Caldivirga maquilingensis IC-167: one gene and its partners. The main gene of each other region encodes a partner of the protein of the gene in region 2 in a complex. Links are inferred from orthologs where the notes say so. Each region holds a gene or a part of one and is shown on either strand. Other genes may lie near its edges.

Region 1 (7,942 bases), 1.7 Mb from region 2 along the record:
GTGGAGTACCTCGTTAAACCAATTAACAATAATCAAGTTAACCTAATCCTCAGGGAAACCATGGAGACCCTAATTAAATACGCCAGAGCCCGCCTAATTAACCTAATGAACGCCAGGGGTAAAGCCGCCGCCTCGATAAGCAATGCATTAACATCATTAGCAGAGGCTACTCTAGCGTCGGCTAAGGAATGGACAAGGAGAAGCTTTGAATTAAACTTAAGCATGATTAATAACCTAGTGGAAACCATTAATGATGCTGTTGAATTCAAGCTCAGTAAAAACAAACCACAAATACAACGACCTAATCAAGGCATCACCCATGCATGGTTTAAGGAATAGAAAATAAAGCAATACTTAAACTCCAGTTCATTAAAAATCCAAGTTGAATAATACTTAAGGAATACAGGCATCTACGTAAAAGTCATAAATTTTGGGACGCCAGAGTAACGGTAATATTAATACTGGAATGTACGGTTAATGCGATTACCTGCATTACTTAAGTGATGGTTTTCTTAACTTCATTAGAATTTGGACTGCTAGAGTCGAGGTAGTATTAATATTATCGCTACTCTGGCGCTCCAAAATTTATGATGCTTGGTGATTTTCCATGTATTCTTTGCTTGAGTGTGGGTTAAGTTTAATAGTTAATGTGGTGGGTCTGGGTGAGGGGTTGTCCCAGTGATAGTGGTCTGGAGCACTGATGTGGTGATGAGTGGTTATTGGTTTTTGTCTTTATTGAGGAGTCTGTATGCTATTATTGTGCGTTGGATGGCTGTGGCTAGGGTTATTAGTGCGAATAGTCCCATGCCGTAGATTAGTATGGTGTTGCTTCTAATTAGTGCGTAGATTAATGTTAATGCGAATAAGTATATTAGTCGTTCCGGTCTCTCGAAGAAGCCTACTCCAAGCATTCTTAAGCCGAGGGATTCAGCCCTAGCCCTCATGTAGCTTGTTAGTAATGAACCTACAACGGCTATGTAAGCCTCCAGCATTATGGTGGTGTTGAGTCCACTTAATACTGCAACAGCCATTATTATTGCTGAGTCCTCAAACCTATCTAGGGCTGAGTCTAGGAATGCGCCTGAATTAGTAACCATTTTATTGAATCTTGCTGATAACCCATCCACTGCATCGAAGAATCCTGAGGCTAGTATAACAATGGGTAGTAGTATTGGGTATTGTTTAATTAGGGCTATGGGTATTGATAATAATGATACCAGTAGGCCAATTACCGTTAATAGGTTTGGGTTCCTAGGTAGCATGGGTGCAATCCTCTCTAGGATATGCTCCAGCGTGCTCTTAATCCTACCAATCATTACGCATTATGCTGGGGGATAAGTTAAAAGCTTAACCAAGGATGGGTAATGTGGGTAAGGCGTTAAGCAGGTTCATTAGTAAGATAACTAAGGAGAACCTGTGGATCTACGTGATTAATACTCTAGCTAATGGGCCTAAGACTGGTTACGAGATAGTTAAGGAGATTAAGGGTAGGTACATGATAAACGTAACCACGGTATCTGTTTACGTAGTCTTATACAAGATGGAGAGGGATGGTTTACTCGAGAGTTTTGATAAGGATGGTAAGAAGTACTATAGGGTTACTGAGGAGGGGTTGAGGGAGTATGGTGACGCCATTAAGGCCCTCGTTGATTTACTGTCTAGATTCAACTGCACCTTAAAGTGCAGTGGTGATGCTACTGGGGGAAGACCTTAACATTAATTTTAAGTTCCTTAAAGAGCTCTGAGGCTAACTTATCCATCAGTGACCTACCCTTAGGTGTGATGACTCTTCCAGCGCTAGTCCTCTCAATTAGGCCAGCGGCCTCAAGCTGATGCAGAATATTCCTAATCACAGCCCCACCCGCCTTAGCAGTCCTCTCACTCCTAGCCTTCGGCCCTATCTTAGCCCTGTAACTGAATGATGACCTAAGACTCCCCAAGCCAACTGGACCATTTAAGTAAACCCTCCTCAACACTGCAGCCGCCCTAAAATACCACCAGTCATCATTCTGAGGCGGCCTATCCTTATTCCTACCAGTCTTAACGTAAATCGCCCACTGGGGAGGCTTAACCTGAGGTACATTATCCTTAAGGTACTTGGCAATCCTCTCCACCAGCTTATCCTGCGGTACATCCTTAATGCTAACCATTCTATACACCGCTTAATGCAAACCTTTTAAAGATTTCCAACCTTAAAACACTCACTAATAATAGGGGTATTTAAGGAAATAAGCCTAAGCATCCGGTGGCCATTACCTCCTCCTACCGTACCTACCCATTACGTAGGCCTCAGCAATAACGTGACCATTCATAGCCCTCTTAACCTCACTGAGGCCTGCACCTGGCTTAAGGTTAAGCATTGAGTCTAAGGCGTAGAGCCTAAAGTAATACCTGTGGGGTGGGTGGGTTTTAGGTGGGCATGGTCCACCGTAACCAATTCTACCGAAGTCATTAACACCCTGCATACCTATACCCTGAACCTCAGGTCTCTTGGGGATATTCTCAGGGAGTTCACTTAGGCTTGGTGGAATATTGTAAAGTATCCAGTGGGTGAAGGTTCCCATGGGTGCATCAGGGTCCTCCATTATTAACACGAAGCCCTTCACGTTGGGTGGGGGGTCGAACCACCTTAAGGCTGGTGAAACATCATCCCCATCACACGTGTATTTAACCGGGATAGTGTCCTCGTTCCTAAAGGCTGGGCTCTCAATCCTCATAAGCGTAGTGTAGGTGGTTGCTTTTATTATTTAACCCATTAAGTGGTTAATCACTGGGCAGTTATGTTAACCTTAACTGGTGGACTCATTGTTAGCTTTAACTCAACCTCCTTAATCTTATCCCAACCATACTTCCTAGCCACCTCCTCAAGCACTGCTAATGCGTTTTCAGCGATCTTAGATGGATCCATATCCTCGGTACCAACCTTAACCATTATCTGGGGCTGATCCCTAAGCCTAACCCTAACACTCCTCCTATACCTATCTATAAGGGCCTTAACATCAGCATTGGGTGGGATTACGTCAGGCATCTTACCCCTAGGCCCCAGTATAGGCCCCATGGTCCTACCTATCTGAACCATTAAGTCCGGTGTAGCCAGGAAGAAGTCATACTGCTGAGCCAGCTTCCTAACACTCTTCTTATCACTGTACTTACCTAAATCATCCCTAGTTATCACTAAGTCGGCTCCAGCATCCCTAGCCGCTGTTATTGTGGCTCCACTGGCTATTACACATACCTTAGTCTGCTTACTCAATGGGTTAGGTAACGGGACTGTTACACTTATCCTGTTTTCAGGCTTCTTAACGTCAACATCCCTAAGCTTAATAATTAAGTCCACTGATTGATTAAACCTACGCCTCTTAGCCCTACTCTTAACATTCCTATAAGCCTCCTCAATAGGCCTAACGTAACTACTCATTACCAACCTAAAACAGGGTGGATTTATAAGATTTTATACTCAATTAAGCCTTAACGGCATCCTCATTAATAATCCTCCTAGGTAACTCCCACTTAAGCCTCAACGCCATGAACCTAAGGGTAATGGTGATGATCATTGATGCTAAGGCTGATGAAGCATCATTAACACCAATGAACCTAAGCAGAAAGTAAACCAGTGAACCAAGTATGGCTGCTGATGCGTAAAACTCCCTAGTCAATACAACCGGCACCTCATTAGCCAGGAGATCCCTAACCACACCACCTCCAACCGCCGTTATTGAACCCACAAGCACCACTAACAGTGGATTATGGGAAATGGAGTAGGCTAAGGAGGCACCGGAGGCTGAGAAGGCTCCTAAACCCACTGCATCAGCATACATGAGTGGCTTACCAACGTTACTGAAGACCCTGTAGAAAATGAATGTGGCCAAGCCCGCTGAAATTGCGGTAAGGGGGTATGGTAGGTATGTTAAGTTCACTGGTGGGTAAATACCAAGCATAACATCAGATATAATACCCCCACCCAGGGCAGTGGTGAACCCAAGCACAATGACTCCCAGTAAATCCATACCCTTCCTAATAGCCTTCATTGAGCCTGATATGGCGAAGGCAACTATACCCACGTAGTTGGTTACCGTGAGCGCAATGTTCATTAAAGGTAATTAACCCGGTCCTTAATCAATATTACTTCAAGATTAACCTTAACGCCTAGGGCTTAGAAATGCTTAAATATTCTTTAATGCATGGGTTTGATTAATGAGGTATTGGTCTATAAGGGATGAGGATGTGATTGATTTAGTTAAGAGGAGGTATAACGTAACCATTAGCGCTGACCAGATAGCTAAGGCTAGGGGCTTTGAGTTTAGGATTAGTTGGAAGAAGGCTATTGAAACCGCCAGGGCCATTAGGTTCCTTACAATTAAGCAGGCTGAGGACTACATGGAGAAGGTTAAGGACTTAAAGGCCCCGATACCCATTAAGGAGTTCACTAGGAAGCAGGCTCACCATAATGTTCCCTGGGATGGTTGGCCAGTGGCTAAGTGGCCTGTTAAGGTAGCTGACTCCTTCCTCCAGGTTTTAAGAAACCTTGAGAGTAATGCAAGCTACAGGGGTTTAAACATTGATAACACAGTTATAGTTCATGCATCCGCAAGCAGGGGTATGAGGATTAGGAATTACATGCCCAGGGCCCTTGGTAGGGCTACCCCATGGTTCCAGGACACGGTTAACATTGAGCTTGTGGCTGTTGAATTACCCGCTGAATTAGTTCCCAAGAAGTTCAGTTGGGCTAGGGTTCTTAAAGCCATTAAATGAATCAACCCAAAATTCAATTTAAGGAAGGGAATAGGATTAGTGAATCACCTAACCCCTTCCTCACCCTAATGAGTAAGGTTTTTAAGGCCAATGAAAAAGAATTATTAATGCAGTATTCAAGCCTGGGTGTAATTTATGGCTTATTAACCTTACCTTGCAGTTGCGGCAACCCTCTCCATTTCATCCCTCCTCCTGAGGGCGTAACTTGCTGGATCATTATTGGCTGCGGCAATTATCTCATTAGCTAAACACTCCTCTATTGGTCTTGGGTTATTGAAGGAGCATGCCCTAGCCCCCTCTGCAATCCACCTTATCGCTAAGTCAAGCCTCCTGGTTGGGCCAACATCAACTGAGACTGGGTAGGCTATACCACCGTATATGACCCTTGTAATCTCCTCCCTCGGCGCCACGTTAACCACAGCGTCAACAAATACCTGGACGGGATTCTTACCTGTGGCTACGTATATTATGTCGAAGGCCGTCTTAAGTATCTTATATGCCTTCTGCTTCTTCCCAGCATTCCTCCCAGGCTTCATGAGTTGATTCATCATTCTCTCAATTATCGGTATCATTGCCTTACCGAACTTCCTATTCTGGTACTTACCCTCAGTGTGGGGTAGTAGCATTGGTTTAAGGCACATGTACCTCCTTAGGCCTGGATCCCTAATGACCACGTCATTCACGTTCCATTTACCGAAGAGTAGAATCGGGCTACCGTCAAGGGCCTTAATATCCCTTGGACACTCCTCAATTATCTCTATGCCAGGCGCCAACTCCTCAACCCTAGTGGTCTTAGATAACTGCTGAGCCACAGTGGGGTTCATGCGTTGGGTTTTTAAAACTCCCGCGGTCATTAAATTTAATTAAATATCTTAAATTCTTAAAATAAATTGTGAAATCCATAGATAGGTTTTTAAACAAACCCTTGAAGGAGGTTTGTGAGTAAACTAAAGCTACTACTCATATCAGATCTCCATGGATCAGAGACAGCCTACAGGAAGTTAGCCAACGCTATTAAGTACTATAAGGTTGATGCAGTTGTGTTCGCAGGAGATCTGGCAGGCAAGGTCCTAGTACCCGTGATTAAGGTCGGTGACTCATACAGGATACCGTTGATTAATGAGGATAAGTTACTTAAGCCCAGTGAGGCTGAGGGTAAGATTAAGGAGTTAAGGGGTTCAGGTTACCATGTTAGGATAGTCACTGAGGAGGAGTATGAGAGGATGAGGAATGATAAGGATTACTTAAACAAAGTATTCAATGAAACCCTAACCAACGACATAGTGGAGTACCTCAACATAATTGATGAAAGGTATAGGCAGCAGGGAATTAAAATGTACATAATACCGGGTAACGATGACCCAGTTGATGTGATTAACGGCGTTAATAGTAGGCAGTGGAGTAGTATAATTCCATTCGATGAGAATACCGTTAACCTAAACAGTCATGTGCTAGTTGGCTTAGGGTACTCAAACATAACCCCATGGAGAACCCACAGGGAGTTGAGCGAAGAGGAGATGTATGAGAGGTTAAGTAAATTAATGAATAAGCTGGATAAGGGGGAGTACTCAAGGACAATATTGGTAGTTCACGTACCACCATATGGTACAGTAATAGACCAAGCACCAATGCTAACCAGCGACTTTAAGGTTGTTAGGAGGGGTGGGGAGGCTGTTCTAACCCATGTTGGTAGTACGAGCGTTAAGAGGATTATTGAGGAGTATAAACCATTAATGAGCCTGCACGGCCACATCCATGAGTCTGGTGGTGTTGATGCCATTAAGGTTGATGGAGTTAAGATACCTGTCTTCAACGCCGGCAGTGAATACCAGTATGGTGTACTCAGGGGAATTATAATAAGCATTGATGGTAGTAAGGTTAATTACATACCCGTAAGGGGTTAATTTAATCACAGTCATCAACAATGATAATGCCTGGAAGTTAATGGTAGACACATGCATTAAGACTGGGGGAATTAGATTAATCATTGAAAGATTTAGACGTGCGGGGTAGTGTTTATGCGTTAATAATCATTTATCTAAGGATCTGTGAATATTAGTGAATTAGGTGGCGACTTTGATTACTGCATACCTGATCATTGGATCCTGAATCATGTAGTAATCACCATTCTTAATTACAAAGCCCATTTTAATCAAGTTATTTAAGTTCCTAGACAGGGTAGCGTTCGTAGGCCTCCTACCAACCTTAGCTGTTACGTATCTATTCACATCAACCCACCTGGCCCTACCCAGGGTGGCTATGGCCTCCATTATATACTTGTAATACTGACTCCTATTGAATAACTCCTCAACCTCGCGCATAACCATCTTGGCACCCATCTCCTTAACCTCATAAATAGCATCAACACCCCTATCCAGGTAGAGCTTACCGAAGTAAACAAGCCAACCCACTATGCCGTCCAATTCATCCACAGCCTTGACTATGATTGAGTCATCAACGGATACATTCAATTCCTTAAACCCACGCTTGAGGAATTCAATGGACTGATCCCTAGTGAAGGGCTTAAGTTCAATACTTAGGTAGTATCTACCGTAAAGCTCCGAGGATGGGTCATCCATCCCCAGGAAGTCATGAAGGAGCCCAACCTCACTACCTGTTAGCACCAGTGTTATGTTACTAAGGTGATCGTAAGTATATGCTAGTATTGATCTAAGACCAATAGTGGAGTATCTGAGGTACTGGGCTTCATCAAAAACAAGCACAATCCTCCTACCAAGGCTGTTAAGCGCCTCGAGAATACTAGTAATAGTACCCCTAATCTCAGCCATGGAAAGTCTAACACCCACCGTACCCAGTGATAGGTTAATGCTGCTCAAGACCCCCCTAACCCTCTCACTAAGGCTCATTCTACTTAAGGCTATTCTCAACTCCTCGTATAATCTTTCACCTGGTATTTTCTTAGAAACCTCATCAAATAACTTCCTAACATCTATGAATACATAGTCAATGCCCATGGAATTTAGTACGGAAAGTATGAGACTAGACTTACCAACCCTTCTTAAACCTAAAACCAGAACAAGCCTTTCATTAATTCCCATCCTAAACCTTTCAATCTCCATCTCCCTATCAAACAATTCACTAAGCGACGTCTTGGGCTCTGTGCTGAATAACATAGTATCACCCCAGATACTAAGTATCACCCCCGGTACTTAAGCATTTAATGACTGAA
Region 2 (7,902 bases):
GATGCGCCACCCACTATGCTTAGTATGGCGACTTGCTCAGTAGTCATACTGAATACGTAGTATTGAGCCACTGGGAATATTGGCCATGCGAAGGACCAGACAACAGCGAATATGAATGTTGCACCCAGGAAATTCTCAATACCCTTAATGCTCTGCCTAAGGTTACTTGAATTCACTCCATCATACTTAACGTTATCCAGCCTCATCACCACAGTGAAGTTACTGGCAATGAGTAATGCAGCTGTTATGAAAACATACTTAGCTAAGGCGTAATTACCCCTAACCACTAGTCCAGCGGTTAACGTAGCCAGTAAACCACCTATTGACCCAAAGAAGCCGTATTCAGCAAGAACCCTACCCCTAGAGCCTCTGCTTGCCCTCTCTAGTAATAATGCCCATGCGTATGAGGAAACACCACCAGTGGCGGCAATGGATAGGTAAGTAACCACGTAGAGTATGGGATTAGTGTATGAGATGAACGCCATTAATAACCATAGGATGATTAATGATGCAGTTGATAGCTTAAGTAGCTTAACAGGTTCACTGAGTTTCCTTAATGGTAGCTGAGTCACCCCTGCGAAGAAGCCGTTGGCTGATGAAATTAAGCCTAAGCCAATATTAGGTACCCCGCTGGCAACCGCCAGAAAGCTCATGAATGGTTGCGTTAAACCATTAGCCAGGTTCTGAATTAGTACGTATAATCTCAGTTTATCCACGGTTAAACCGTATTAACCATTGAATATTTAAACCTATCTATACATTAAATTAAAGAATGATACTAGCATTCACGGTATTTACGCACATATTTCACACCTTTAATCATACACCTATGCTTCACCACGTATTCATGGCTTACATGAAGAATAATTAAGTTATCCTGGTTAATGCTTTAAAAAGTCCCACTCATTAACTAACGGTGAAGGTGAAATAATGACTCAGTATTACTTAGGTGTGGATGTGGGTGCAAGCTTCATTAGGATAGGGGTGGTTAACGTAAATGGTGAAATTATTGATAAGGTTAAGGTCCCCATGCCCCAGGAGGGTGATGAGGATACTGTGGCTAATATTATAATTAAGGGGGCTAGGGAGAATTTAGGCAAATACCTGCCCTCTATTTCAGCGGTGGGTATAGGTTCAATAGGTCCCCTTGACTTGAAGACTGGTAATGTTCTAATAGCCCCTAATTTAAGGTGGAGGGTTAAGCGGTTTAGGCTATATGCCCCATTAAGGAGGGGGCTTGGTTTACCCATAGTAATAGGTAATGATGCCATGGCGTCTGTTTGGGGTGAATACTTGTTTGGTCAAGGTGCTGGGAGGAATAACGTAGTCTACGTAACCTTATCCACAGGCATAGGCATGGGTGTTGTGGTTGATGGACACCTCCTAGTGGGTAAGGATGGTAATGCCCATGAAATGGGGCACGCTGTCGTTGATATTGAATCCGACTTACAATGCGGATGCGGTGGCTATGGGCACCTGGAGGCTATTGCAGGTGGTGGTAATATCCCTAAGAGTGCGCGGTGGTATCTTGAGAAGAGGTATAGGGGGCAGATGAGTGAATTAGCGTTAATGGTTAAGGAGGGTAAAGCCACTACGCCTGATTTATTTAATGGATTCAAGAGGGGGGACCCCTTTGCAGTGGAGTTCATTGATTATGTTCTTAAGGCAATCGCAGCTGGGGTGGCTAATGTCATAAATGCCTATGACCCTGAAGTAGTCATACTGGGTGGCAGCATCTTCCTTAATAACGTTGACGTAATAATGAATGGGTTAAACAAGTACGTTAAGAGGTATGTGGCTAATAGGATGCCTGAAATAACGGGAACACGCTTTGGGGATGATATTGGTATAATTGGTGCCGCTGCATTAGCCCTAAGGGTGCCTGAATCACTTAAACCATTCATTGAGTCACAGGAAAAATCACAGTAATCCTAAATTAGTTAGTAATTCAATGGCATTATTCTCGCTTGATAACCTTACGTAAGCCTTCTTCTCCCCCTCCATTGTTATTAATGTCCTCACATCAATGACCTTAACCTTATAGGCCTTCTCCACGTAATCCTTAATCACCTTCTTATTAACACTCCTAGGCACCACTATGGTTAATGTATTCTCCTTCTCAGCTAGCCTAATGGCCTTTTCAGTTAAAACAAACCTAGTTATAATTGGTTGAGTAGACATGCTCACTCACCCACTGTGAAGAGCTTTTCATTACTTAATCTTTCAATAGCCCCCTGGGTCCATAATGTTAACCTACCTGGCACACCCCCTGGCGCTAAGTGTAGTATGCTTAGGTTATCAACGTAGACGACGTCGACTCCAGCCATGTTCCTAACAGCCCTAATTACTGGTGCATCCTTCCTTGAAACAACCACAAGAATGCTCTTAGGCTCCTTATACCTCCTACCCCTCATCTTACCCCTCCCAGCCCTAATCCTTACATTACCCTGGGCCTTAACTACATCACTCCATACTCCAAGGGCCTTAAACACATTCTTAACGTCAGCAGCCTTACTGATTCCCTCAAATTCATTAACCACTACGAGCGGTATTGCCTTAACATCCCCCACCAAGTGTCCTCTCGCCATTATAAGCTCCCTAACCGCGGTGGCCGCTATGGCTGACCTAATTGCCAGAAGCCTCTCCTTCCTATTAATCCTCTCCCACAGCCTCTTCTCAACTTTAGGTGGGTGAGCCCTCCTTCCCTTAACCACATTTGGCGCAATCCTAGCCCTCGGCCACATGTTACCCTTAATCCTAGGAACCCTGGCTATACCTAAGCCAGTACCGAAGCTTACCGCAGACGTCCTTAACCCAGCCTCCTTATCAGTACCCTTTGGTTGAAGCCTAGCAGTTAATGCACTTAAGACAGCCCTCCTAATTAAGTCCAGTCTTATCGGTGTCTTGAAATGCTCAGGTAAGTCAACCTCACCAACCGCCTCACCGTTAAGGTTCAGTAACTTAGCCTTAGCTGGAACCTCATACTTATTCTTAAGTAATGGAGATAAGTCAATACTCACTTCAACTCACCCCACTAACACCCATTACGCTTACCCAAGTCACGCTTGGTGCCTGAACCTGCTTAAGATCATAGTTAAACGGCGGCCTAATGGGGTACCTGAAGGCTATAAGCCTCTTAACCACACCTGGTGTTGAACCTTCAATAAGCATGTAACCACTCCTTACTATGCCGTAGTGCTTAAACCCACCCTTAGGTGTTATTTCAGAACCATTATCACTTATTTTAAGTATCCTCTTATTATACTCAGTGCGCCTATGGAACCCCATCTGCCCCATCCTTGGTTGAGTATACATTACAGCGGGCTTAGGTCCAACGGTCCCAGTCCTCCTAGAACCCTTCCTATGCTTATGCCACCTAGGCAACTCCTTAACACCAAACCTCTTAATCACGCCCTGAGTCCCCTTACCCTTAGTGACCCCGATAACATCCACCAGTTGACCGGGTTTGAAGACGTCAGTGGGCTTAACCTCCTTACCCAATAAACCTGAGGCATACTTAAACTGCTCATCAATAGTTGGTACACCACCCACTGGTATTTCAAGAACCTCAGGGGTCTTCTTACCCACACCAGCCTTGTAGGGCTGGGTCATTGCAATAACCTTAATGTAACTCACTGAGTCGAGTAAACCCTGTAGGTCTGCAAGAGCCTTATCAGTATCAAACTTCTCAGGTAGTGTAGGTATCCTCCTCGCAATATACTTCCTCACCTCATTGGGGATGTTAACCCAAGCCTCACCAACACTTACTAATTCAGCCTTAAGGGGATTAATTGCGTAAGCCCTTAAACCAACCACGTAAAGTGGTGGAGTCTCCACCACTGTAACGGCCTTAACGAGTTCCTTACCGAAGAATGGACTCGTCTTCCTATCATCCACCACGGTAACGTGAACCATGCCTGCCTTATATCCTACGAATCCAAGGAGCGTTGGTTTACCTAAGTCAATTACAGGCCAATTACGTATTCTAGGCACTATGTCACTGGCCCTCTTCCTAGGGTAGTAGGCCATGGATCCTCTCCTAGGCCTATGAATCTTCAACCCCACTATAAGACACCTTAGCAGTGGGTTAATGAATGAGGCCTTTTTAAGCTTTATAGATGATGACCAGTGTAAGTTAAGTTCCCCTCCTAAGGCTCAGGGTTTAAACTTTAAGTCACCTATAATGATAAGAAATATTAAGCAATAGGACACAGCCCCCTTAGTGAATATTGAGGAGCTACCGCTACCAAGCTTGCTTAGGGATTTTCTAATAAGTAAGAGGGGCATTAGGACACTGTACCCGCCCCAGGAGGAGGCTATTAGGGCTGGTTTACTGAATGGTGAAAACATACTCATGGTTTCAGCCACAGCCTCAGGTAAGACGCTTCTAGCTGAAGTAGCTGCTGTAAATAATGTACTGGTTAATGATAAGAAGTCACTGGTGGCTGTTCCCCTGAAGGCATTAGCCTTCGAGAAGCTTAATGACTTCAACACGTACAGTGAATTAGGCATTAGGGTGGCTGCCTCAACAGGTGACTATAATAGTGAGGATAAGTGGTTAGGCTCTTATGATGTAATAATAACTACGTACGAGAAGCTTGATAGCCTACTCAGGCTTAAACCGAGTTGGATATGGAATGTTGGGCAATTAATAATTGATGAAATACACTTCATTAATGATGATGAAAGGGGACCAATAATAGAATCCATTGTGGCTAAGTTAAGGATGCTTAACCTTAACCCGCAGATCATTGGATTAAGCGCAACAATAGGCAACCCGGAGGAGTTGGCTAATTGGCTTAACGCTAAGCTGGTTAAATCAGATTGGAGACCAGTTAGCCTAAGGGAGGGGGTTTACCATAAGGGTGTAGTAACGTACGTTAATGACGGTGAAAAGAGGATCAGCGGGCAGGGTGATTCACTAATCAACCTAACAGTGGACACGTTGAATGATGGTGGGCAGGTACTGGTGTTCTCATCATCAAGACAAGGCGCAGTGAGGATTGCTAGGAAACTGGCTGAGTATATATGTTCATCCCCAGTCAGGTACATTGATCCTGGTGAGGCAGGTAAATTAGCTGAGGAGGTTAGGGAGACTTCATCATCAAGGATACTGGCTGAGGAATTAACAGGCTTAATAAAATGCGGCGTATCCTTCCACCACGCGGGCCTTGAGTTAGAGGTTAGGAGGGTTATTGAGGAGGGGTTTAGGAGGGGTGTATTAAGGGTATTAGCCTCCACAACGACCCTAGCGGCTGGGGTTAATTTACCTGCACGTAGGGTTATTGTGAATGAGTATAGGCGTTATGAACCAGGCTACGGCTTCATTGAAATACCTGTAATGGAGTATAAGCAGATGGCTGGTAGGGCAGGTAGACCAGGCCTTGACCCCTATGGTGAAGCAATAATAATTGTTTCCAGTAAGGATGAGGTGGATTACGTCATTGATAAGTACATTAAGTCCCCGCCGGAGTACGTTAAGTCAAACTTCATGAACCCTACATCACTTAAATTCCACACACTATCAGCGGTGGCAAGCCAGTACGCTGAAACCATTGATGAATTAGTTAAATTCACTTCAAACACCTTCGCTGGGTTTCAGGGTAAATTATCAGCAATGATTCAAGCTAATTCAGTGAGGAGGATGATCAGTAGGATCATTGATGAACTGGTTGATTACGGCTTCATAATAAGGAATGGGGATAAACTAGAGGCCACTGAGGTTGGTGCAGTTGTTAACAGGATGTACCTTGACCCAGATACTGCACACGTATTCATAATGGGTTTGAGAAACCTCAACAGTGACGCTGACTTAAACGCCTACTCACTGATGCTTGTGGTTAAGTCACCTAAGATACCTAAGGTTAAGGTGAGGAGGAATGAGCTTGATGAATTAGCTCAACAAGCAGCCTCAATGTGGTCCTCAATACCCCTTAAACCCAGTGATGTGGATGAGTTAGTTAATTACCCTGAGGATTACGAGGACTTCCTATCAGAGTTTAAAACAGCCATGGCGCTCCTTGAGTGGATTAATGAGAGTAATGAGGATCAAATTATGAAGACTTACGACGTCCAACCTGGGGATTTAAGGGTGCTTTCAGACCAAGCCGAGTGGTTAATAGGTGCACTTCAGGAATTAGCCAGGACACTGGGGTTAAGTGGGAATGTTGTGAATGGGTTGAGGGCGCTTAGGTATAGGGTGAAGTACGGTGTTAATGATGAACTCCTGGAACTGGTCGTTAACCTTGAGGGAGTGGGTAGGGTTAGGGCAAGGGCCCTCTATGCCGCAGGCTATAGGTCAATTGAGGACTTAGCTAAGGCAAATGTAAGTGACTTAACCAGGATACGTGGAATAGGGGATAAGATTGCTGGTTCAATAATTGAACAGGCTCATCAATTAGTTAAGGATGGCAGGGTAATTAAGTTTAATGAATCCACGGTTAAGGGAAAGACTAGGCGTGGTGGAGGTGGCTTACTTGACCACATGTATTGAAGCCATGCCTTGAATACTTAATCCCATTAAGCCTTAACCTTACTTATCCTTGATATGGTTGATAATACAATTATATTACTGGTTAATCATTGGATTACACTTTAAACCCGGGGATACGTAGTAGCCTTGATGGATTTATTCAAGCCATTAACATTAACTGACGGTGCATTACTGGTTAAGCTAGCCAGATATGCGATAGAGAGTAGGTTAAGGAATATTGAGAAGATTCCCATTACTGCCGATCACCTTAAGTCAATGAGCCTAGGCGTATGGGTGTCTGTGGAGAAGATTAAGGTGAGTAATGGATTCAGGTACAGGGAGCTTAGGGGTGATGTTGGTTCACCATACCCCATTAGGAACCTTTACGATGATGTCATAATGATAGCCAGGTATGCAGCCTTCAATTCACCTAAATATAGTCCATTATCTTTAAGTGAGGTTAAGAGAATAGTCATTGAGGTTATTGTTAATAATCAACCCAGGCAAGTGAGCATGGATAATTTAGCTAAGGTATTCATACCAGGTTACCATGGCTTACTAGTTAAAAGACCTGACGGTAGTATTGAGGCTTACTTGGCGCATAAGATTATTGAAGCCGCGGCTAAGTTCCATGAGGAGAAGGGTAAACCCCCATCAATGGATGAATTAATTTCACTAATATGCAGTAAGGGGTGTAGTGAAGTCAGGATCTTTGAGACGCAGATATTCTATGAACTTGAACCTGAGGGGGAGGTTATAGAGAGGTTACTCTACATGAATAAGTACCTTAGGGAAATTAACGCCGCCTCCCCCTTAGAGGGTTAATTCAACGCTTCACTACTTATGAAGAAGGCTTATTAAGGGTTTAGTGGACTCTACATGCTTAAACGTGTTGACGTAAGGTTAAACCCCTTGGCGAAAGATTTATAAAAGACTAAGGGATGATGGAGGTAGATGATAGATATATCAAGGGAACTGCAAGTTGTAGCTAATACAGGTAGGTTGACGATGGGTGTTAGGCAATCAATAAAGGCTATACTTAATGGTGACGCTAAGTTAGTTATAATGGCCGCTAACGTACCGCCAAGCATCAGGCAGGATGTTGAAAGATACGCTAAGTTATCTCAAGTACCAGTATTCACCTACGCTGGGACAAGCTGGGAACTGGGAGGCGCATTAAGGAGGAGTCATAAAATAGCAGTTGTGGCTATTATTGATCCAGGTGAGAGTAGTATAATGTCCCTTGCCGGTGGTGCCAATGTCTAAGAGTAGGGGTCGAATCATACTAACTGATGATGAGTTAAGGTACGCGGCGCTCTTCGAAAGCGTCACTGGGATAACGCCTAGGGATGCAATATATGATCCTGAATTCAATAGGATAATATTCATTGTTGATAAGAATTTCGCACCATTAGCCGTTGGTAAGGGAG
Region 3 (7,946 bases), 1.1 Mb from region 2 along the record:
AATGGTGCGGGGGGTGGGATTTGAACCCACGCAGGCCTACGCCAACGGGACCTGAACCCGCCCCCTTTGACCATGCTCGGGCACCCCCGCCTTTGCCTTGTTCGCTTCATTGTTTTTAAGCTTTTTCTTAATTAACCATTACGGTATCTGCCTAAGTGCGTTGTCTAGGTCATTTATTATATCCTCCACGTCCTCTAACCCCACTGATAATCTGAGTAGGCTTTCATCAATACCTAACTTAGCCTTATACTCCTCTGGTATTGGTTGGGCTGCACTGGTTATTGGGTACATTATCAGTGACTCTGGTCCACCGAAGCTTGGGGCTGGTTTAATGATTTTCAGTGAATTAAGGAACACACGAACCCCCTCCTTATCCCCCTTCACCTTGAATGACACTATTCCACCGTATAACCCATTGAACATTCTTGAGGCTAACTCATGATATGGGCTTGACTTTAACCCAGGGTAGTAAACCTCCTTAATCTTAGAGTGATTGCTTAAGTAATCAGCAATGATCATTGCGTTCTCACAATGCTTCCTAACCCTTAGGCTCATTGTCTTAACACCCCTTAAAGCTAGGTAAGCATCAAGGGGCTGTATTATCGTACCCAGCCTCCTCCTCCACTGCCACATTTCCTCAATCACATTGGCTTCACCGGCCACTATGGCTCCTGCTAGGACGTCATTGTGTCCTGAAATATACTTAGTGGCACTGTGAATCACTATGCCTACTCCATGTTCAATTGGCCTATAGAGTATTGGTGTAGCCATGGTGTTGTCAACTATTAGTAATGAATCATTATCCTTAGATACCTTAACCAGGTAGTCCACATCAATAACCCTTAGCATTGGGTTAGTTAAGGTCTCAATCAATATGATTGAATTGGGGTTGGATTTAATGGCCTCAGCTAAATCCTCAGTCTCAGGCATGGTGATTATGGTTCTTACGTTGAACTTATCCATGTTTATGGCTAAGCCCAGGGTGGTTCCATATATTTCAGCTGGGAGGATTAGCCTTGAGCCTGACTTAAGAATGCTTATTAAGGCTGTGGAGACTGCAGCCATACCGTTATTAGTGGCTAACGCATCAACACCCTTCTCAAGCTTAGCCAATACATGTTCAAGGTACCTGACGGTTGGGTTCTCCTCCCTGGAGTACTTTAGGTCAAAGCCCCTATCAGATGGGTTAGCCTCAATGATTTGCCTGAAGGGTGTTGATAAGTATATTGGCGGTATTACTGATCCATACTCATCCACGTGATCATGCCCGTGAATTGAATCAGTTGCATTACCCATTACTCAACCCTTAAGGGGCTTTTATAAAAATACTACACCCAGGGACTGGGTCATTAATGCCTTAACTCAAGCCTTACCAGTCCCCCCTAATTCATACCTAGCCTGTATCTGCCTCACTGGCCTACTCCTATTCATGAACCATAACGCTAGTTTACTCATCATTTCATTAACCTTATCAGGCATTTCACTAGCCAAGTTAACCCTCTCCCTTGGGTCCTTTACTAGGTTATATAATTCGTGCCTACCATCAGGCCTATAGATTAGGCTCCATTCACCATCCCTAATACACCTATCAGCAGCCTCATGGTAACCCATTATTGCGTAAGCCCTATGCCCCCTTGATGAACCATTAAGTAAATCCGCGAAGCTCCTACCGGCAAGTGGGTATGTGTATGTTTCAGGTAGGTTAAGTAAACCAAGTATTGTTGGTAAGACATCTGGGAATTGAACAATGGCATCAGTAACAATGTGCCTACCATTAGGTAGCCTAACCATGAATGGTACCTTTAGTAGTTCACTGTAAAGTCTATCACCACCCTTAAGGAACTTCCCATGATCAGCCAGTGGGTGGCCGTGATCAGCTAGGAGTATTACTATGGATTGTTCAAGGAGTCCTAGATCCCTTAATGCATTATAGAATTCACCAAAGTAGTAGTCAACGTACGCGACTTCACCGGCGTAAAGACCCCTAATGTAGTTAACCTGCTCATTGGTATACCACTTAGCTGCATCACCACCCATGGGTAGTATTAATTTAGGTCCCTTGTAACCTGGGTCAGTGTACTTATCGAACCTTGACGGCGGGATCCATGGTTCATGTGGGTCGAAACTATCAATCCAAAGCATGAACCTTGAATACTTCCTGTAAGCATCCTTAACCCAATTAATCGCAGTCCTAAAAACCCTAGCCGCAAACCAATCACCCTCATCCCTCCAATCATCTATATTGGCTAGGAATTGGGCAACAAGCTCAACATAAGCCCTTGAACCAGCGTAATTACTGTAATAATCCTTAGTAACATAATCATCAACACGCCTATTAACCGGAGGCGGTATACCGTATGTATCATACTCCTGACCCCTAATGAAGAACCATGTGTCAAAGCCCTTAGTGTAATTCATGCCTGGCTTAAATAAGTGGTAGGTGTCTGATACTAGGCCAGTGAAGTAGCCTAAACCCCTCAGTAGTTCGGGCATTGTGTATGAGTCGGGGTGCATTGGTGACCATGGGTGGTATGGTAGCGTGAATTGCCCAGTCAATAATTCCTCCCTAACAGGTATTGTCGGTAACCCTGATGGGTAAGCATTAGTGAATACGATGCCTTCTGAAGCCAACTTATCCAAGTTAGGCGTATCCGGTGGTGGGACATTATCAAAAACCCTGGGCCAACCATATAGGCTCCTATAGAAGCCGACGTGATCCTGCCTAAGACTATCTAAAACAATCACAATTATGTTTAAATCAGGCTTACTCATTAGGTGATTAGGATTCAAGAATATATAAGTCTAGTCCCTAACTTATTATAGGGAAATCAGTATTAGGAATAATACCAGTGAAACACCCACTGATATAGAGTATTGTATTAACGTTGACCTTATGAAGTTGGCCGGTAATTGAATCCTACTTAACTTGCTTATAATCAGTACAGTTGCTAGTAATGTTCCGTCAACCATCGGGAATACTGTAAGTATCATTAGGTAGAACATTTGGACGATTGATTGAAGCGGGTGGATTAGGCCTAATTCACCGACACCAATCATGTTGTATGACATCCAACCAATACCGGCGTAGGGTATGTAGGCTATTATTAAGGCTATTAACCCATCAATGAACCTTATTAGGAATGGTAATGATGCAGCTGCCTCAGCTTCATTACTAAGCATTGTTAAGTAACTACTGGGCAGTACCAGTGAGTAACCAAGCATGTATGAGCCCACTAATGCGAGTATTATTGATAGTAGAAGGTAGAGTCTAATGGATCCATACCACCTGAGTATAATTAACCTCTGCTGTGACATATAAAGGGCCCTTAACGAGTCTCCACTAACTCAACCTTCCTAAGCCTGCCAATGGTTCTATGCGTCACGTAGCCGCATTGCCTGCAGGTTAACTTAAGGGTAACTTTCTTAGTGACCTTATAGAATGTCTTCTGCTTAGGCTTCCTTGATGAACCGTAGCCAAGTAGCTTCCTCTCATACCTCCTCTGACCCTCTGAGAGAGTCCTCCTCTTACCTGTGGTGTACTGGGTGACTGTGTGTTCAGTGTATGTCCTGCATCTTGGGCAGTAGGTCCTAATTACCCTGGGTATCTTCATGCTAATAGGTGATTCAGTAAACTATTTTAAACTTTTCCGGGTCCTAATGATTCAAGGATCCTCCTCCTAGTCTCCTCACTGACGTTTAATTGACCTAGAGCCACCTTAAGCATAAGCCTATACCTCCACATTCTATCATCAGGCGAGTACCTGGGTGGGTGGGGGTTTGTTAATTGGCCTCCGCAGTAGGGGCACTTATCCTTCCTTAGGGTATACTTACCGCACCTAGTGCACTTCATCATCACTGACTTAACCATCATCACCCCCTTCACTGGCTCCTTGATACTGAGGCCTCCCCACCATTAGCCTTAGCCTCATTAACCAGTAGGTTACTTAACTTCTCGAAGGCCTCCTCAACATGCTTCGGATTGCTTCCAGTGACCTCAATCCTATACCTGGGTGGACCTATTACGTATATCTTAGCCTCAACACCAAGCTTCTTAGCCTCCTCAACAGCATTATCCAGTATCTTCCTAATGTACTCAACGCCATTAGGCCTTAGGTTTATCATCCTTAACACACCCACTATGGTTACCTTAGGCTTCTCAATCCTCTCATTAGCCACCCTTACAATCTCATCAATCAACTCCCTTCTAATACCCAGTTTAATTAATGGATCAATGTTACCCTTAGCCGCGTCCTCGAAAGCTGAATATAAGTCACCGTAATACTCCATGATGCTCCACCCGGCCTCCTCCATTAGTTTACTTAAGCTTACACCCATCTTCTGGGCTATTATCTCCATTAGCTTAATTGCCTTCAAGTTCCTCTTCCATGCATTGAACTTCCTCTCCCTCTCCTCATCCCTAACCCTCCTTAATGAGAGGTCTATTAGGCCTCTCCTTGGGTCAACCCTTATGACTTTGAAGACTGCCTTAGACCCAACCTTCAAGTAATCCCTAATGTTCCTGAACCAGGATTGAAGAACCTCATTAATGGGTACGTAGGCCTCCACTCCCCCATACTCATCAAGGGTTATGTAGGCTCCATGCTCCTCAATGCTCTTAACAGTGCCTACGACTAATTCCCCAACATCAGGGTACTGCTTCCTATAGAATCTAACCACCGGCATTTGCGTAGTCTTCTTACCGGTACTACTCATAGGCGACTCAATAATCACCTGTTTAAAAAACTAAGGGTAATGAACCATGTAGATTAAGTCAGCTTGAATAGTTGGTGCACCGTAAATTAAGTTAAAACCCCTCCTCAACCTGGGGGGTGGTAGGTGAATGAAGACTTCACTAAGCCTAGGTGGGTTACTGAGTATTAGTGATGCATTGGCGAAGAATGAGGCGCGTTCAAACCCAGTGATCTCACTCATGAATCTTGAATCATCAATATGAGGCACTATTATTAACCTACGCCTCAGAAACTCATTAATACTATTGAGTTCACTTAATGACACTATAAGCCTCACATTATTCTTAATTAGGAATGAGACTAATTCAATGTAATTATGAAGCCTCCCAACCCAACCCCTGGGAATCATCACAGCCTTAACACACTCACCCTCATTAATTAAATTACCAATGTATTGAGGTATTAATGCAACTAAGTATTCCTCCCCATTACTGCACCTAATATTGATAGGCGACTCAAAGGTTAAGTTAACGATAGCCATGGAGTCATCATTAACAATAACGGTAATAAAAGTTTCCAACATATGGGGGCGGGTTAACCGGGCGGGGCAATTTCATTAACACCACTGGTTTAATAAGTCTTTCTCCATGATTATTGAAGTGCATAAGCATGACCTTTAACTTGGGTTTCAGTAATACTTCATGGGTATGAGGCAACTTGAGTAAGTCTTCATTAATCATAATTCGTAGTCATCCCTATAAGGAGGCAGGGGATACCTCTATGTCAATGAATAAAACACTACAGTATTTGTTGTATTCCTTCTTCCCAATCTACGCTTTACTTCATAATGCATTGCCTTAAATTCAGGCATTAACCTGCTTGCCTCTGCGTTTACCTACCCGTGTCTTGAATCTAAGCCACCATTTCGCTAAAACATCCCTGTAATCTATTAGCACTATTGGCGCTAACATAACTATTAACGCCACAGCCATTTTAACATACAAGTGCACCATAGAAGCCCTAATTAACAAGTGGTAAATTAATTTTATTGAGAATTGCAGTGAAGACTTAAATCGTTGATAAAGCACCCACTAAGGCCACTGTACCAACGATTACTATGAAGACACCCACTATTATTATTACTACGTCAACTGCTATGTTCCAGTACCTCCCCTGGTGAAGTTCAAGGAGCAGTGTCCTTAAACCATTCATTGCATGGTATGTGACTGCATAGAGGAGTATGAATATTGCAATCATGTAACCTATATTCATTAACTGCTCATAGACTCCATGAGGCCCAGACCACGCAATTGACGCCTCATAGCTAGGCCACCTAAAGGCTAAGTGTATTCCAAGAACCACGACTAGTATTAGACCGGTTATGTAATGCCACTTCATTAGGGTTGACTTAGCCACCATACCCATCACCCTACGAAGGCTACATATGATGCTAAGGCTATGAAAATAACTACAACAATTATCACTAAGTACTTGTAGATCATCTGCGGCTTCTTCCTAGGTGATGGCACCATTGGGTACGTGTGCCTTTCAGGCCTAGGTAACCCTAATCCGAAGTACTGCATTAGTATTAGCCTAACACCATTGGCTCCATGAACAGCCGCCAATAGTGCTATGAGGTATTCTATTATTGTACCGACGTGCGCAATACCTACTACCCGAGGCCCCTCAATAAACCCTATGACCTTCTCCCAGGTTAATGGCGTTGGGTGACCGAAGTTTAATGCCGTTGATATAACTAGTACATGTCCTATCAGGTAAATTGCAAGTATGGCTCCACTAACCTTTTGGAATATTAGTAACCATTCATCAAGCCCCTTAAACCACAGGGACCATTTAGGTGAATTCCTCTTAGTGGATAATTTCTCAGTCACCTAGGTCACCTAGCCGGTGGTTTACCGGTTAATAATGATTTCTTCAGTAGGTTTATTGCAAGCGCTGGGTCAACGCCCTTGGGGCAAACCTTACTGCATGTGCCACTGTAGTGGCATGACCACACTCCATTATCTGAGTCAATAATCTTAAGCCTAAGCACGTAGCCTTCATCCCTATTATCAGCACTCCACCTGTAGGCGGCCGCCAATGCCTGCGGTCCAAGGTAATTCTTATTCAGGAAAACCATTGGGCATGCGGCGTAGCAGGCACCACACTTTATACAGTATGAGAATTCCAGGTAATTCACTAACTGTTCCTCAGTTTGAGGGTAGTAGGTGTTTAATTGCTCAAACTGCTCCTTCTCATCCTTCCTAATTAACCATGGGTCCACTGACTTATGCTTCTCAAAGAATTCATCCATATCCGTGACTAGATCCTTAATTGGCTTAAGGTTACTTAATGGTTCAACTGTTATTACATCAGTGCCCAATTCAAAGGGCTTAGTCTCACAGGCTAACCGTGGGGTACCGTTAATTACCATTGCGCAGGAACCGCATATACCCATTCTGCAACTATACCTTACAGCTAATGTTGAATCCTGCGTCGCCTTAATTTTAAGTAATGCATCAAGCACAGTCTGCCTATTAGTAACCTCAACCTTATACTCACTCCACTTATAGCCACTTGTCTTAGGGTCATAACGTTTAACTCTAAATGTGAACACCCTCCTCTTAATCTCTATCTTAATATCTGCCTTAACTGAGGACATATAATTGATCTCAGAGATAGATTAGTGACTGATTTTTAAAGCTTATCAACCGCCGAACATTTGGCTACACAACTATACGATAAAATACATTCCCATGCATAATTCTTTTCATACATTAAATTACATATGTTTAAACATATTAAATGAAATACGAGTTAAGGGTAAATAACCATGAGCCTAAGTATAGTGATTAAATGCAGCAATAAATAGTGCGTTCGTTTAATCACTATACGACACAATTAATTATTTGATTAATGGGAAGGATTAATTAACTTATGATTCTTGATTCCCGGCGAGGAACTATGTCCGAGAACGTGGTATACCTCCTAAATGGACTAGGATCATGCATGCTACCGTGCGGAGGCATAATACGACTGAACCAAATGAGTGTAGATGAGGCGAAGAGCATGGTGCAGGGTAAGGAAATAATCAGTTATATTGAGAGGCAGGACACTGCACAAGCCTTATCAACACTACTTGGTGTTAACGTACCCATTAACAGCGGGCAATTGGTAACCGATGAGATTAGCATGGGTATATTACTGCACATTAATGGGCAGGTGGATAAGAATCAGTTGAGCAACCCCAGTGAG

What was found. The genes of interacting proteins can lie anywhere in the genome.
Region 1: CMAQ_RS01625 (region 2) and CMAQ_RS09925 share a complex: the UniProt entries of both Methanocaldococcus jannaschii proteins name them as parts of the 50S ribosomal subunit. The link is inferred for Caldivirga maquilingensis IC-167 from one-to-one orthologs.
Region 3: CMAQ_RS01625 (region 2) and CMAQ_RS06990 share a complex: the UniProt entries of both Methanocaldococcus jannaschii proteins name them as parts of the 50S ribosomal subunit. The link is inferred for Caldivirga maquilingensis IC-167 from one-to-one orthologs.

Annotation. Positions count from the first base shown.
Region 1 is NC_009954.1:2,000,481-2,008,422, forward strand. The notes cover bases 3,084-5,973. They hold CMAQ_RS09925 (50S ribosomal protein L22), read left to right. Parts: upstream 3,084-4,194; coding sequence 4,195-4,752; downstream 4,753-5,973. Other genes in these bases: CMAQ_RS09915 (50S ribosomal protein L1), read right to left, coding at 3,084-3,418; CMAQ_RS09920 (trimeric intracellular cation channel family protein), read right to left, coding at 3,462-4,091; CMAQ_RS09930 (30S ribosomal protein S7), read right to left, coding at 4,902-5,576; CMAQ_RS09935 (metallophosphoesterase family protein), read left to right, coding at 5,691-5,973. In the rest of the region: CMAQ_RS09890 (hypothetical protein), read left to right, coding at 1-339; pgsA (archaetidylinositol phosphate synthase), read right to left, coding at 717-1,316; CMAQ_RS09900 (PadR family transcriptional regulator), read left to right, coding at 1,367-1,714; CMAQ_RS09905 (30S ribosomal protein S19e), read right to left, coding at 1,695-2,150; CMAQ_RS09910 (YbhB/YbcL family Raf kinase inhibitor-like protein), read right to left, coding at 2,253-2,717; more of CMAQ_RS09915, read right to left, coding at 2,768-3,083; more of CMAQ_RS09935, read left to right, coding at 5,974-6,656; CMAQ_RS09940 (AAA family ATPase), read right to left, coding at 6,816-7,886. UniProt on the Methanocaldococcus jannaschii protein: This protein binds specifically to 23S rRNA. It makes multiple contacts with different domains of the 23S rRNA in the assembled 50S subunit and ribosome.
Region 2 is NC_009954.1:351,000-358,901, forward strand. Bases 2,044-4,893 are described here. They hold CMAQ_RS01625 (50S ribosomal protein L3), read right to left. Parts: upstream 4,066-4,893; coding sequence 3,022-4,065; downstream 2,044-3,021. Other genes in these bases: CMAQ_RS01615 (50S ribosomal protein L23), read right to left, coding at 2,044-2,181; rpl4p (50S ribosomal protein L4), read right to left, coding at 2,184-3,020; CMAQ_RS01630 (DEAD/DEAH box helicase), read left to right, coding at 4,223-4,893. Also shown: CMAQ_RS01605 (MFS transporter), read right to left, coding at 1-716; CMAQ_RS01610 (ROK family protein), read left to right, coding at 931-1,929; more of CMAQ_RS01615, read right to left, coding at 1,921-2,043; more of CMAQ_RS01630, read left to right, coding at 4,894-6,493; CMAQ_RS01635 (AMMECR1 domain-containing protein), read left to right, coding at 6,623-7,297; CMAQ_RS01640 (50S ribosomal protein L30e), read left to right, coding at 7,427-7,738; CMAQ_RS01645 (NusA-like transcription termination signal-binding factor), read left to right, coding at 7,731-7,902. UniProt on the Methanocaldococcus jannaschii protein: One of the primary rRNA binding proteins, it binds directly near the 3'-end of the 23S rRNA, where it nucleates assembly of the 50S subunit.
Region 3 is NC_009954.1:1,431,098-1,439,043, reverse strand. What follows is about bases 1,970-4,863. They hold CMAQ_RS06990 (50S ribosomal protein L44e), read right to left. Parts: upstream 3,612-4,863; coding sequence 3,327-3,611; downstream 1,970-3,326. Other genes in these bases: CMAQ_RS06975 (hypothetical protein), read right to left, coding at 4,744-4,863; CMAQ_RS06980 (translation initiation factor IF-2 subunit alpha), read right to left, coding at 3,880-4,713; CMAQ_RS06985 (RNA-protein complex protein Nop10), read right to left, coding at 3,638-3,853; CMAQ_RS06995 (hypothetical protein), read right to left, coding at 2,818-3,315; CMAQ_RS07000 (sulfatase family protein), read right to left, coding at 1,970-2,772. Also shown: CMAQ_RS07005 (cystathionine gamma-synthase family protein), read right to left, coding at 139-1,296; more of CMAQ_RS07000, read right to left, coding at 1,363-1,969; more of CMAQ_RS06975, read right to left, coding at 4,864-5,232; CMAQ_RS10720 (hypothetical protein), read right to left, coding at 5,555-5,704; CMAQ_RS06970 (succinate dehydrogenase/fumarate reductase transmembrane subunit), read right to left, coding at 5,760-6,110; CMAQ_RS06965 (succinate dehydrogenase/fumarate reductase transmembrane subunit), read right to left, coding at 6,116-6,583; CMAQ_RS06960 (succinate dehydrogenase iron-sulfur subunit), read right to left, coding at 6,589-7,353; CMAQ_RS06955 (STIV orfB116 family protein), read left to right, coding at 7,629-7,946. UniProt on the Methanocaldococcus jannaschii protein: Binds to the 23S rRNA.